DNA from 3 places in the Microbacterium sp. GXF7504 genome. Region 2 is predicted to be linked to each of the others. Evidence: predicted binding sites of a transcription regulator. Region 2 holds the regulator's gene; each other region holds the start of a gene.
The links. Region 2 encodes HrcA, which represses chaperone genes, less so after heat shock. Its sites were predicted from a motif close to TTNGCACTCGNNNNNNNCGAGTGCNAA; they were not measured.
Positions count from the first base shown of each region.

Region 1 (3,232 bases), on a different contig from region 2:
CCCCGACCCTTTCGGGCCGGGGCTTCCGGTTGCAGTGCGTCGGACTCAGAAGTCCATGCCACCCGTCGGGTCGCCCGCGGGAGCGGCGGCCTTCTCGGGCTTGTCGGCGACGACGGCCTCGGTCGTGAGGAACAGACCGGCGATCGACGCGGCGTTCTGCAGCGCCGAGCGGGTCACCTTGGCCGGGTCGATGATGCCCTGGGCGAACAGGTCGCCGTACTCACCGGTCGCGGCGTTCAGGCCGTGACCGACCGGGAGCTCCGAGACCTTGTGGGCCACGACGCCCGGCTCGAGACCGGCGTTGAGGGCGATCTGCTTCAGCGGGGCCTCGATGGCGACCTTGACGATGCTCGCACCGGTTGCCTCGTCACCCGTGAGCTCGAGCCCGTCGAAGGCCGACTTGCCGGCCTGGATGAGCGCGACGCCACCACCGGCGACGACACCCTCCTCGACGGCGGCCTTCGCGTTGCGGACGGCGTCCTCGATGCGGTGCTTGCGCTCCTTGAGCTCGACCTCGGTGGCCGCGCCCGCCTTGATGACGGCCACGCCGCCGGCGAGCTTGGCGAGGCGCTCCTGGAGCTTCTCGCGGTCGTAGTCGCTGTCGGTGTTCTCGATCTCGCGGCGGATCTGGGTCACGCGGCCCTCGATCTGCGCAGCGTCACCGGCACCCTCGACGATGGTCGTCTCGTCCTTGGTGATGATGACCTTGCGGGCACGGCCGAGCAGGTCGAGGGTCGCGGTCTCGAGCTTGAGGCCGACCTCCTCGGTGATGACCTGGCCGCCGGTGAGGATCGCGATGTCCTGCAGCTGGGCCTTACGACGGTCGCCGAAGCCGGGGGCCTTGACGGCGACCGACTTGAAGATGCCGCGGATCTTGTTGAGCACCAGCGTCGCCAGCGCCTCACCCTCGACGTCCTCGGCGATGATCAGGAGCTCCTTGCCCTCCTGGATCACCTTGTCGACGATCGGGAGCAGGTCCTTGATGTTGGAGATCTTCTGGTTGGCGATGAGGATGTACGGGTCCTCGAACACCGCCTCCTGGCGCTCCGGGTCGGTGACGAAGTAGGGGTTGATGTAGCCCTTGTCGAAGCGCATGCCCTCGGTGAGCTCGAGCTCGGTGCCGAAGGTGTTGGACTCCTCGACGGTGACCACGCCCTCCTTGCCGACCTTGTCGATGGCCTCGGCGATGAGCTCACCGATGGCGGGGTCAGCGGCCGAGATCGAGGCGGTGGCGGCGATCTGCTCCTTGGACTCGACCTCCTTGGCGTCGGCGAGCAGGGAGTCGGTGACGGCCTTGACGGCCTTCTCGATGCCCTTCTTCAGCGCGATGGGGTCGGCGCCGGCCGCGACGTTGCGCAGGCCTTCCTTGACGAGCGCCTGGGCGAGGACGGTGGCCGTCGTGGTGCCGTCACCGGCGACGTCGTCCGTCTTCTTCGCGACCTCCTTGACGAGCTCCGCACCGATCTTCTCGTACGGGTCCTCGAGCTCGATCTCCTTGGCGATCGACACACCGTCGTTCGTGATCGTGGGGGCGCCCCACTTCTTCTCGAGCACGACGTTGCGACCGCGGGGGCCCAGGGTCACCTTGACGGCGTCGGCCAGCGTGTTGAGGCCGCGCTCGAGGCCGCGACGGGCCTCTTCGTCGAAAGCGATGATCTTTGCCATGTGTGTGTCGTCCCTCCCGGACGTTGGACGGTCTTTAGCACTCCACGATGTTGAGTGCTAAGTCATTCTGGCACTCGCCCCCGGGGAGTGCAAGCGCATGGCGGACGACGATCACCCCCCTGGCACTCAGTCCCAACTAGACTGCGACTACGTTTCACCTGAAGGAACAGGAGCACCGGCATGGCCGAACCGTCCTCGTACCGCCCGCCCGTCGCGGACTACGCGTTCATCCTCGAGGAGGTCTTCGGCACGGACGTCGCCGCCCGTGCCACGGAGGGCGCGCTGACCGCGGCCGACGCGGAGGAGATCCTCGCCGCCGCGGGCGACTTCGCCGCGCAGGTGCTCGCGCCGCTCTCGACCGTCGGCGACCGTGTCGGCGCGAAGCTCGAGGACGGCACCGTGCGCCTCCCGGAGGGCTACGCCGAGGCCTACCGCATGTTCACCGAGGCCGGCTGGATCACCGCCGAGGCACCCGAGTCGGCGGGCGGTGACGGCCTGCCCGGCGTCGTCCGCGCAGGGCTCGGCGAGATGTGGAACGCGTCGAACGCCGCGTTCGCGCTGTGCTGGCTGCTCACCGCCGGCCAGATCCACGCGCTCGACGCGAAGGCGTCGGACGAGCTCCGGGAGACCTACCTCACCCGGCTCGTCTCGGGCGAGTGGACCGGCACCATGAACCTCACCGAGCCGGATGCGGGCACCGACCTCGGCGCCATCCGCACCGTCGCGACACCCCGACCCGACGGCACGTGGGCCGTGCGCGGGCAGAAGATCTTCATCACGTGGGGCGACCACGACGTCGCCGAGAACATCGTGCACCTCGTGCTGGCGCGCACCCCGGACGCGCCGGAGGGCGCGAAGGGGCTGTCGCTGTTCGTGGTGCCGAAGTTCCTCCCGGACGCCGACGGCAACCCCGGCGAACGGAACGCCGTCACGACCGTCGCGGTCGAGCACAAGCTCGGCATCCACGGCAGCCCCACCTGTGTCCTCTCCTACGAGGACGCCGTCGGCCACCTCGTCGGCGACCTGCACGGCGGCCTCGCCGGCATGTTCGTCATGATGAACTCGGCCCGAGTGGGCATGGGCTTCCAGGCGACCGGCATCGCCGACCGTGCGTACCAGGCCGCCGCCGCATACGCCGCGGGGCGCCTGCAGGGCCGCGTCATCGACCGCCCCGCGGGCGCGCCGATCGCGGAGCACCCGGACGTGCGGCGCCTCCTGCTCTCGATGTCGAGCCTCGTGTTCGCCATGCGCGCGATGGGGGTCTACGCCGCAGACCTGCTCGACGGCAAGGAGGGCGTCGACGCCGCGCTCGGCGAGTTCTTCGTCCCCATCCTCAAAGGCTGGGCCACGGAGGAGGCGATCGGCGTCACGAGCGACGCGATCCAGGTGCACGGCGGCATGGGCTACATCGAGGAGAGCGGGGTCGCGCAGCACTACCGCGACATCCGCATCGCCGCGATCTACGAGGGTACGACCGCCATCCAGTCCAACGACCTCGTCGGGCGCAAGGTGCTGCGCAACGACGGCGCGGTCGCGGCCGAGCTCTTCTCCCGCATCGAGGCGACGG
Region 1 covers NZ_JBSJZI010000001.1:114,568-117,799, forward strand. The annotation lists gene groL (chaperonin GroEL) at 46-1,665, opposite strand; gene ACWAUO_RS00570 (acyl-CoA dehydrogenase) at 1,846-3,232, shown strand, end outside.
Region 1: the regulator HrcA is predicted to act here: its motif matches at 1,700-1,726, upstream of groL (chaperonin GroEL).

Region 2 (3,232 bases):
GGGGTCACCACGTGCACGCCCACCCGCAGGTCGCCGCGCTGGTTGCCGCGCAGCGGCGTGATGCCGCGGCCCTTGATCGTCAGCACGTCGCCGGACTGCACGCCCGGGCGCAGCTCGAGGTCGACCGGACCGTCGAGCGACTCGATGCGGGTCTCGGTGCCGAGGATCGCGTCGGTCATCGACACGTCGAGCGTGGCGAGCAGGTCGTCGCCGTCCCGGCTGAACACCTCGTGCGGCGCGACCGTGACCTCGAGGTACAGGTCGCCCGACGGGCCGCCGGCGGGGCCGACCTCGCCGGAGCCCGGGAGCTGGAGCCGCAGCCCGCTCTCCACGCCCGCGGGGATGTCGACCGAGACGGTGCGGCGCGCACGCACGCGCCCCTGCCCGTGGCAGGTCGCGCACGGGTAGGGGATGGTCGTGCCGTAGCCCTGGCACGCGGTGCAGGGCTGGCTCGTGACGACGTTGCCGATGAGGCTGCGGACGGTGCGCTGCACGTGCCCGCTGCCGTGGCAGATCTCGCAGGTGACCGGTGCGGTGCCCGGCTGGCAGCATCCGCCCTCGCAGGTCTCGCACAGCACGGCCGTGTCGACCTCGATGTCGCGGTGCACGCCGAACACGACGTCGCCGAGCTCGAGCGTGACCCGCACGAGCGCGTCCTGACCGCGCTCCCGGCGTGACCGGGGCCGCTGGCGCTGCCCGCCGCCGCCCCCGAAGAAGGTGTCGAAGATGTCGCCGAACCCGCCGAAGCCGCCGCCGGCGCCGCCGAACGCGCCGCCCGTGTCGCCCATGTCGTAGCGGCGGCGCTGCTCCGGGTCGCTCAGCACGTCGTACGCGTGCGTCACGAGCTTGAAGCGTTCCGCGGCCTCCTCGCCCGGGTTCACGTCCGGGTGCAGCTGGCGCGCCAGCCGTCGGTAGGCCTTCTTGATCTCGTCCGGGGTCGCCTCGCGCGACACACCGAGTACCTCGTAGTGGTCAGCCACTGTCGCCTTCCTGCCCGCGGTCCCCGCGGGATCCTCGATGCGCGCCCGTCACCGGGCGCGCTCGTCCTCGTCGAGCAACCGGCTGAGGTACCGGGCGACCGCCCGGACCGCACCGAGGTTGCTCGGGTAGTCCATCCGCACCGGTCCGAGCACGCCCACGCGTGCCCGGCCGACGCTGGAGTCGTAGTCGCTCGCCAGCACCGAGGCCTCCTCGAGGCCGAACGGCTGGTTCTCGCGTCCGATGGACGCGGCGAGCCCCTGCTCGTCGGCGACCATCTCGTCGACGAGGCGCAGCAGGGTCACCTGCTCCTCGAGCGCCTCCAGCAGCGGCGAGATGCTGCCGCGGAAGTCACCCTCGCTCCGGGCCAGGTTGGCGGAGCCGGCCATCACGAGCCGGTCCTGCCGGAACTCCTCGAGCTCCTCGGCCACCACGCGCAGGACGCCGCGCAGGGCCACATCGCCGCGTGGTCCCTCCGCGGGGATCGATCCGGTGGCGGCGGCGACGACCGCCGTCCCCTCACGCACCGACCGACCGGTGACGAGCACCGAGACCCGCGCGCGGAGCGTGGCCACGTCGGCCTCGTCGAGGTCCTCGGGCACGGTCGCGATGCGCTGCGACACCCGGCCGGTGTCGGTCACCAGGATGACGACCGCGCGACTGCCGCCGAGGTGCACGAGTTCGACGTGCGTGATGTTGGCCCGTTCGAACGACGGGTACTGCACGAGCGCCACCTGACCGGTGAGCTGCGTGAGCGCGCGGACGGTGCGGGCGAGCAGGTCGTCGAGGTCGGTGGGCTCGGAGAGGAAGGAGGTGATGGCGTTGCGCTGCGCGGGCGTCAGCGGGCGGATCTCGGCGAGGTGGTTGACGAACACGCGGTAGCCCTTGTCGGTCGGGATCCGACCGGAGGACGTGTGCGGGGCCGCGATGAGCTCCTCGTCCTCGAGCATCGCCATGTCGTTGCGGATCGTCGCCGCGGACACGCCGAACCGGTGGCGGTCGACGATCGACTTGCTGCCGACGGGCTCGCGCGTCTCCACGTAGTCCTGGACGATCGCGCGAAGCACCTCGAGTCCTCGTTCGGTGACCACGCCCCCTCCTCCCGCTGGCACTCCATCCCTGCGAGTGCCAAGTCTACCGCGAGCACCCTGGACGCGGCCTCAGGCGGTGAGGGTGTGCACCACCGCGTCGGCGAGGAGCCGGCCGCGGCGGGTGAGCACGATGCGACCGGCCAGTGCGTCGCGCGGCTCCACCAGTCCGTCCGCGATGAGCTGCGCCACCGCACGACGGCCCTCCGGGCTGAGCTCGGCCGTGTCGAGGCCCTCGCGGATGCGGGACCGCAGCAGCACCCGTTCGAGTCGCGCCGCCTCCGCATCCGGGACCTCCCGCGCCGCGGCGGGCGAATGCCTCGCGGCCAGCCGCTGCGCATACGCGGCGGGGTGCTTCACGTTCCACCACCGGACGCCCCCGACGTGGCTGTGGGCCCCGGGGCCGAGGCCCCACCAGTCGGTGCCGCGCCAGTACGCGAGGTTGTGCCGGGAGCGGTGCTCGTCGCCGCGCGCCCAGTTCGAGACCTCGTACCAGGCGAGCCCCGCCTGCGCGGCGAGGTCGTCGACGAGCTCGTACATGTCGGCCTGCAGGTCGTCGGAGGGCGCCTCGACCTCGCCCCGGCGGATGCGGCGGGCGAGCGGCGTGCCCTCCTCCACGATGAGCGCGTACGCGGAGAGGTGGTCGGTGCCGAGCTCGAGCGCCGTCTCGACCGAGGCGCGCCACTGATCGAGCCGCTCCCCCGGTGCGCCGTAGATGAGGTCGACGCTCACGTCGAGTCCGGCGGCGCGTGCCGCGCGGACGGCCGTCGCGACGTTCGCCGGGTCGTGCGTGCGGTCGAGGGCGGCGAGCACCTCCGGGACGGCGGACTGCATGCCGATCGACAGGCGGGTGACGCCGGCGGCGGCGAGCTGCTCCGCGAGCGCGTCGGTCACGGTGTCCGGGTTCGCCTCGACCGTCACCTCGGCGCCGGGTGCGATGCCGAAGGCGTCACGGATGCCGCCGAGCATGGCCGCGAGGGCCTCGCCCGGCAGGAGCGTCGGGGTGCCCCCGCCGAGGAACACCGTCTGCGCGGGACGGATCGGGCCGAGCCCGCCCAGCACGGTGCGCGCGAGCTCGAGCTCCCCCGCCACCGAGAGCGGATAGTCCTCGCGCCGGGTGCCGCGGAGCTCCTCGGCCGTGTACGTGTTGAAGTCGCAGTACCCGC
Region 2 covers NZ_JBSJZI010000002.1:209,349-212,580, reverse strand. The annotation lists gene dnaJ (molecular chaperone DnaJ) at 1-980, opposite strand, end outside; gene hrcA (heat-inducible transcriptional repressor HrcA) at 1,029-2,069, opposite strand; gene hemW (radical SAM family heme chaperone HemW) at 2,139-3,232, opposite strand, start outside.

Region 3 (3,232 bases), on a different contig from region 2:
CGGCCGGGTCGAGCGCGGCGACCGTCTCGGCAGGTGCCTGCGCGGTGCCGGCGACCCCTGCGGCGAGGGCCGTGCTGAGGTACACCGGGCGGTCGGTCACCCACGTCGAGGGGGTCGAAGCGGTCCCCAGTGCCCCGCCCGTCAGCCCGACGGCGACGAGGCCGAGCACGCCCGCGGTGCTGCCGAGCAGTGCGCGAGGAAGGAAGCGTCGCCGCTTCGCGACCGGCTCCTGCGCGGGCACCGCGGCCGGCAGCAGGACCGCGGACCCGTCATCGGGGGCGATCATCGCAGGGAAGAGGTCGAGCGCCGCGTGTCGTGCGGCGCCCAGCGCGATCGCCGCCTTCGGATCCGTGTCGACCGCGATGCGACACGGGAAGCGCTCCGACAGCGCCTGGGCGACCAGCGGCATCCGGGATCCGCCGCCGATCAGGATGACGGCGGTCAGCGCCGCCGGGTCCACACCCGAGTCCGCCACCGTCTCCGAGAGCGCCTCCACGGTCCGGGCGACCGGGCGGGCGGCCATGGCCTCGAGTTCGGCGCGCGTGAGGCGGACCGCATCCGTGGTCCCCGGCAGGACCACGGGCACCACCGTCTCCGTGTCGAAGCTCAGCGCCTCCTTCGCCGCGATGCACTCCCGCCGCAGGAGCTGCAGGGCGAGCGGTGCGGATGCGGCCGCCTCGACGTCGACGCCGGCGGTGCGCAGCACGTGCTCGAACACGGCGTCGTCGAGGTCACGGCCGCCGACCGAGTCGAGGTGCCCGGGGATGCCGACCGGGGTGAGGGCGCCGTCCTCGGTCTTCCGCAGGACGGCGCTGCTGAATCCGCCCGCGCCGAGGTCGTAGACGGCGATCGTCTGCCCGGCCCGCAGCGGAGCGGCCGACTCGTAGTGCTCGGCGGCCGCCTCCGGTTCGCCGACGAGTCGGACGTCCATGACGCCCTGCCGTTCCAGCGCCTCGGTCACCAGGCCGGCCCGATGCTCGCCCCAGACGGCGGGGACGGTCAGCACGACCCGGTCTGGATCGCGGCCCTCGCGTTCGCCCACCTGCGCGATGACCCAGGCGACGATCTGCGCGTAGAGGTCTTCCGGCCGATGCGGGTCGCTCTCGACGAAGTAGGGCGTCTGGTCGCCGACCCGGCGGACCACGTCCCGGACGATGCGCGCCGGGTCCGTCGCGGACCGGCGATCGGCGGCGTCACCGAACAACAGGTCGTGCGGGCCGACGAACACCGCGCTCGCGGCGGTGTCCGACGCGCGTCCGAGCGCGAACGGCACCGGATCTGGCGACGGCGGCCGGGCGACCGCCGCGCAGATCCTGCTCGTCCCGACGTCGATGGCGAGAACAAGAGGCCCCATGGACATGGCTCCTTCGGAAGGTGTCGTCGACTGTAGCGTCCGCCCGGAGGGAAGGGCAGTCCCCCCTGGGGAATTAGGGGACCCCCTGCGGGGCCCCCGGACCGGGCGGGTGATCGCACCTTGTCGGTTAGGGGATCGATGGGGGATCGGGGGATGTCGGCGGGCGCGGCCCGGAAATGGATTGGCACTCGCGTTGCATGAGTGCCAGCCGCATGCATACACTGGCGTTAGCACTCTCGGTGTGAGGGTGCTAAACGAGTCTTCCGTTTCACGAAGCGAGAAAGAAGAGGTAGACCGTGTCGGTTTCCATCAAGCCGCTCGAGGACCGCATCGTCATCAAGCAGGTCGAGGCTGAGCAGACCACCTCCAGTGGTCTCGTCATCCCCGACACCGCCAAGGAGAAGCCCCAGGAGGGCGAGGTCGTGGCGGTGGGCCCCGGCCGCATCGACGACAACGGCAACCGCATCCCGCTCGACGTCGCCGTCGGCGACCGCGTGATCTACAGCAAGTACGGCGGCACCGAGGTCAAGTTCGGCGCCGACGAGTACCTCGTGCTCTCGGCTCGCGACGTGCTCGCGGTCGTCGTCCGCTGACGACGCGCCATCCGTACGAAGGGCCCGTGATGCTCCGGCATCCGGGCCCTTCGTCGTCCGCCGATGGCAGGATCCGCACGAAGGACGGCAGCGTCCGCATCCGTGCCGTCCGTCCGTCCGTATCCCTTCGGACATAGGGTGGGCTGGTGAACCGCCCCGCCCCCGCCGACCAGACCGCGCTCGGCGGCCTGTTCGCGTTCCTCGCCTACTTCCTGTGGGGGTTCCTGCCCCTCTACTTCATCGCGCTGGAGCCCACCGGTCCGTGGGAGGTCGTCGCGTGGCGGATCATCCTCTCCCTCGTGTTCTGCGCGATCCTGCTCGCGGTCACGCGTTCGTGGCGACGGCTCTGGGCCGTCATGCGCGACCGGCGGCTGCTGCTGTGGACGGTCGTGGCGGGGCTGCTCATCTACGCGAACTGGCAGATCTTCCTCATCGCCGCCCTCAGCGGTCACGTCATCGAGACGAGTCTCGGATACTTCATCAACCCGATTGTCACGGTGCTGCTCGGCGTCCTCGTCCTGCGCGAGCGACTGCGTCTGAGCCAGTGGCTCGCGATCGGCCTGTCCGCCCTCGCCGTGGTCGTCATCCTCATCGGGTACGGCGGCTTCCCGTGGATCGCGCTGGGGCTCGCGTTCTCCTTCGGGCTCTACGGGCTGGTCAAGAAGCGGCTCGGGCCGAAGGTCGACGCCGTCAGCGGCCTCACGCTCGAGTCGCTCTGGCTCACCCCGGTCGCGATCCTGCAGCTCGTCCTCGTGGGCGCCACCACCGGCATCACCTTCGCGAACGCCGGGCTCGGCCACGCGGTGCTGCTCGCCTGCGCCGGTGTCGTCACCGCCACACCGCTGCTGCTGTTCGCGGCGGGTGCACGCCGGGCGCCGCTCACGCTCGTCGGCATCCTGCAGTTCGCGGCCCCGATCCTCCAGTTCATCACCGGGGCGTGGATCCTCGGGGAGGAGATGAACACAGGGCGCTGGATCGGGTTCATCATCGTCTGGGTCGCACTGGTCATCCTCACGGTCGACTCCGTCGTGGCCGCCCGCAGGGTTCGGCGACGGTCCGAGCCGACCCGCTCCGACGCCTGATCACGTCGACGATCCGCATCCGGTTCCGACGGCTGAGGTCGTCGTTATCCGACCGATTCCGAACTGTTTCAGACCGTTAACACATCGCAACACTGACGACTCGGCACGCACACTACGGTTTTCCGTACTGGGGGGCTCGTGCTTCCCGGGTACACCCATAGCAAGGAGCAACATGAGCGTCATCACACGTTCGCGTGCTGCGA
Region 3 covers NZ_JBSJZI010000003.1:90,864-94,095, forward strand. The annotation lists gene ACWAUO_RS07980 (Hsp70 family protein) at 1-1,354, opposite strand, end outside; gene groES (co-chaperone GroES) at 1,651-1,947, shown strand; gene rarD (EamA family transporter RarD) at 2,094-3,029, shown strand; gene ACWAUO_RS07995 (ABC transporter substrate-binding protein) at 3,202-3,232, shown strand, end outside.
Region 3: the regulator HrcA is predicted to act here: its motif matches at 1,536-1,562, upstream of groES (co-chaperone GroES).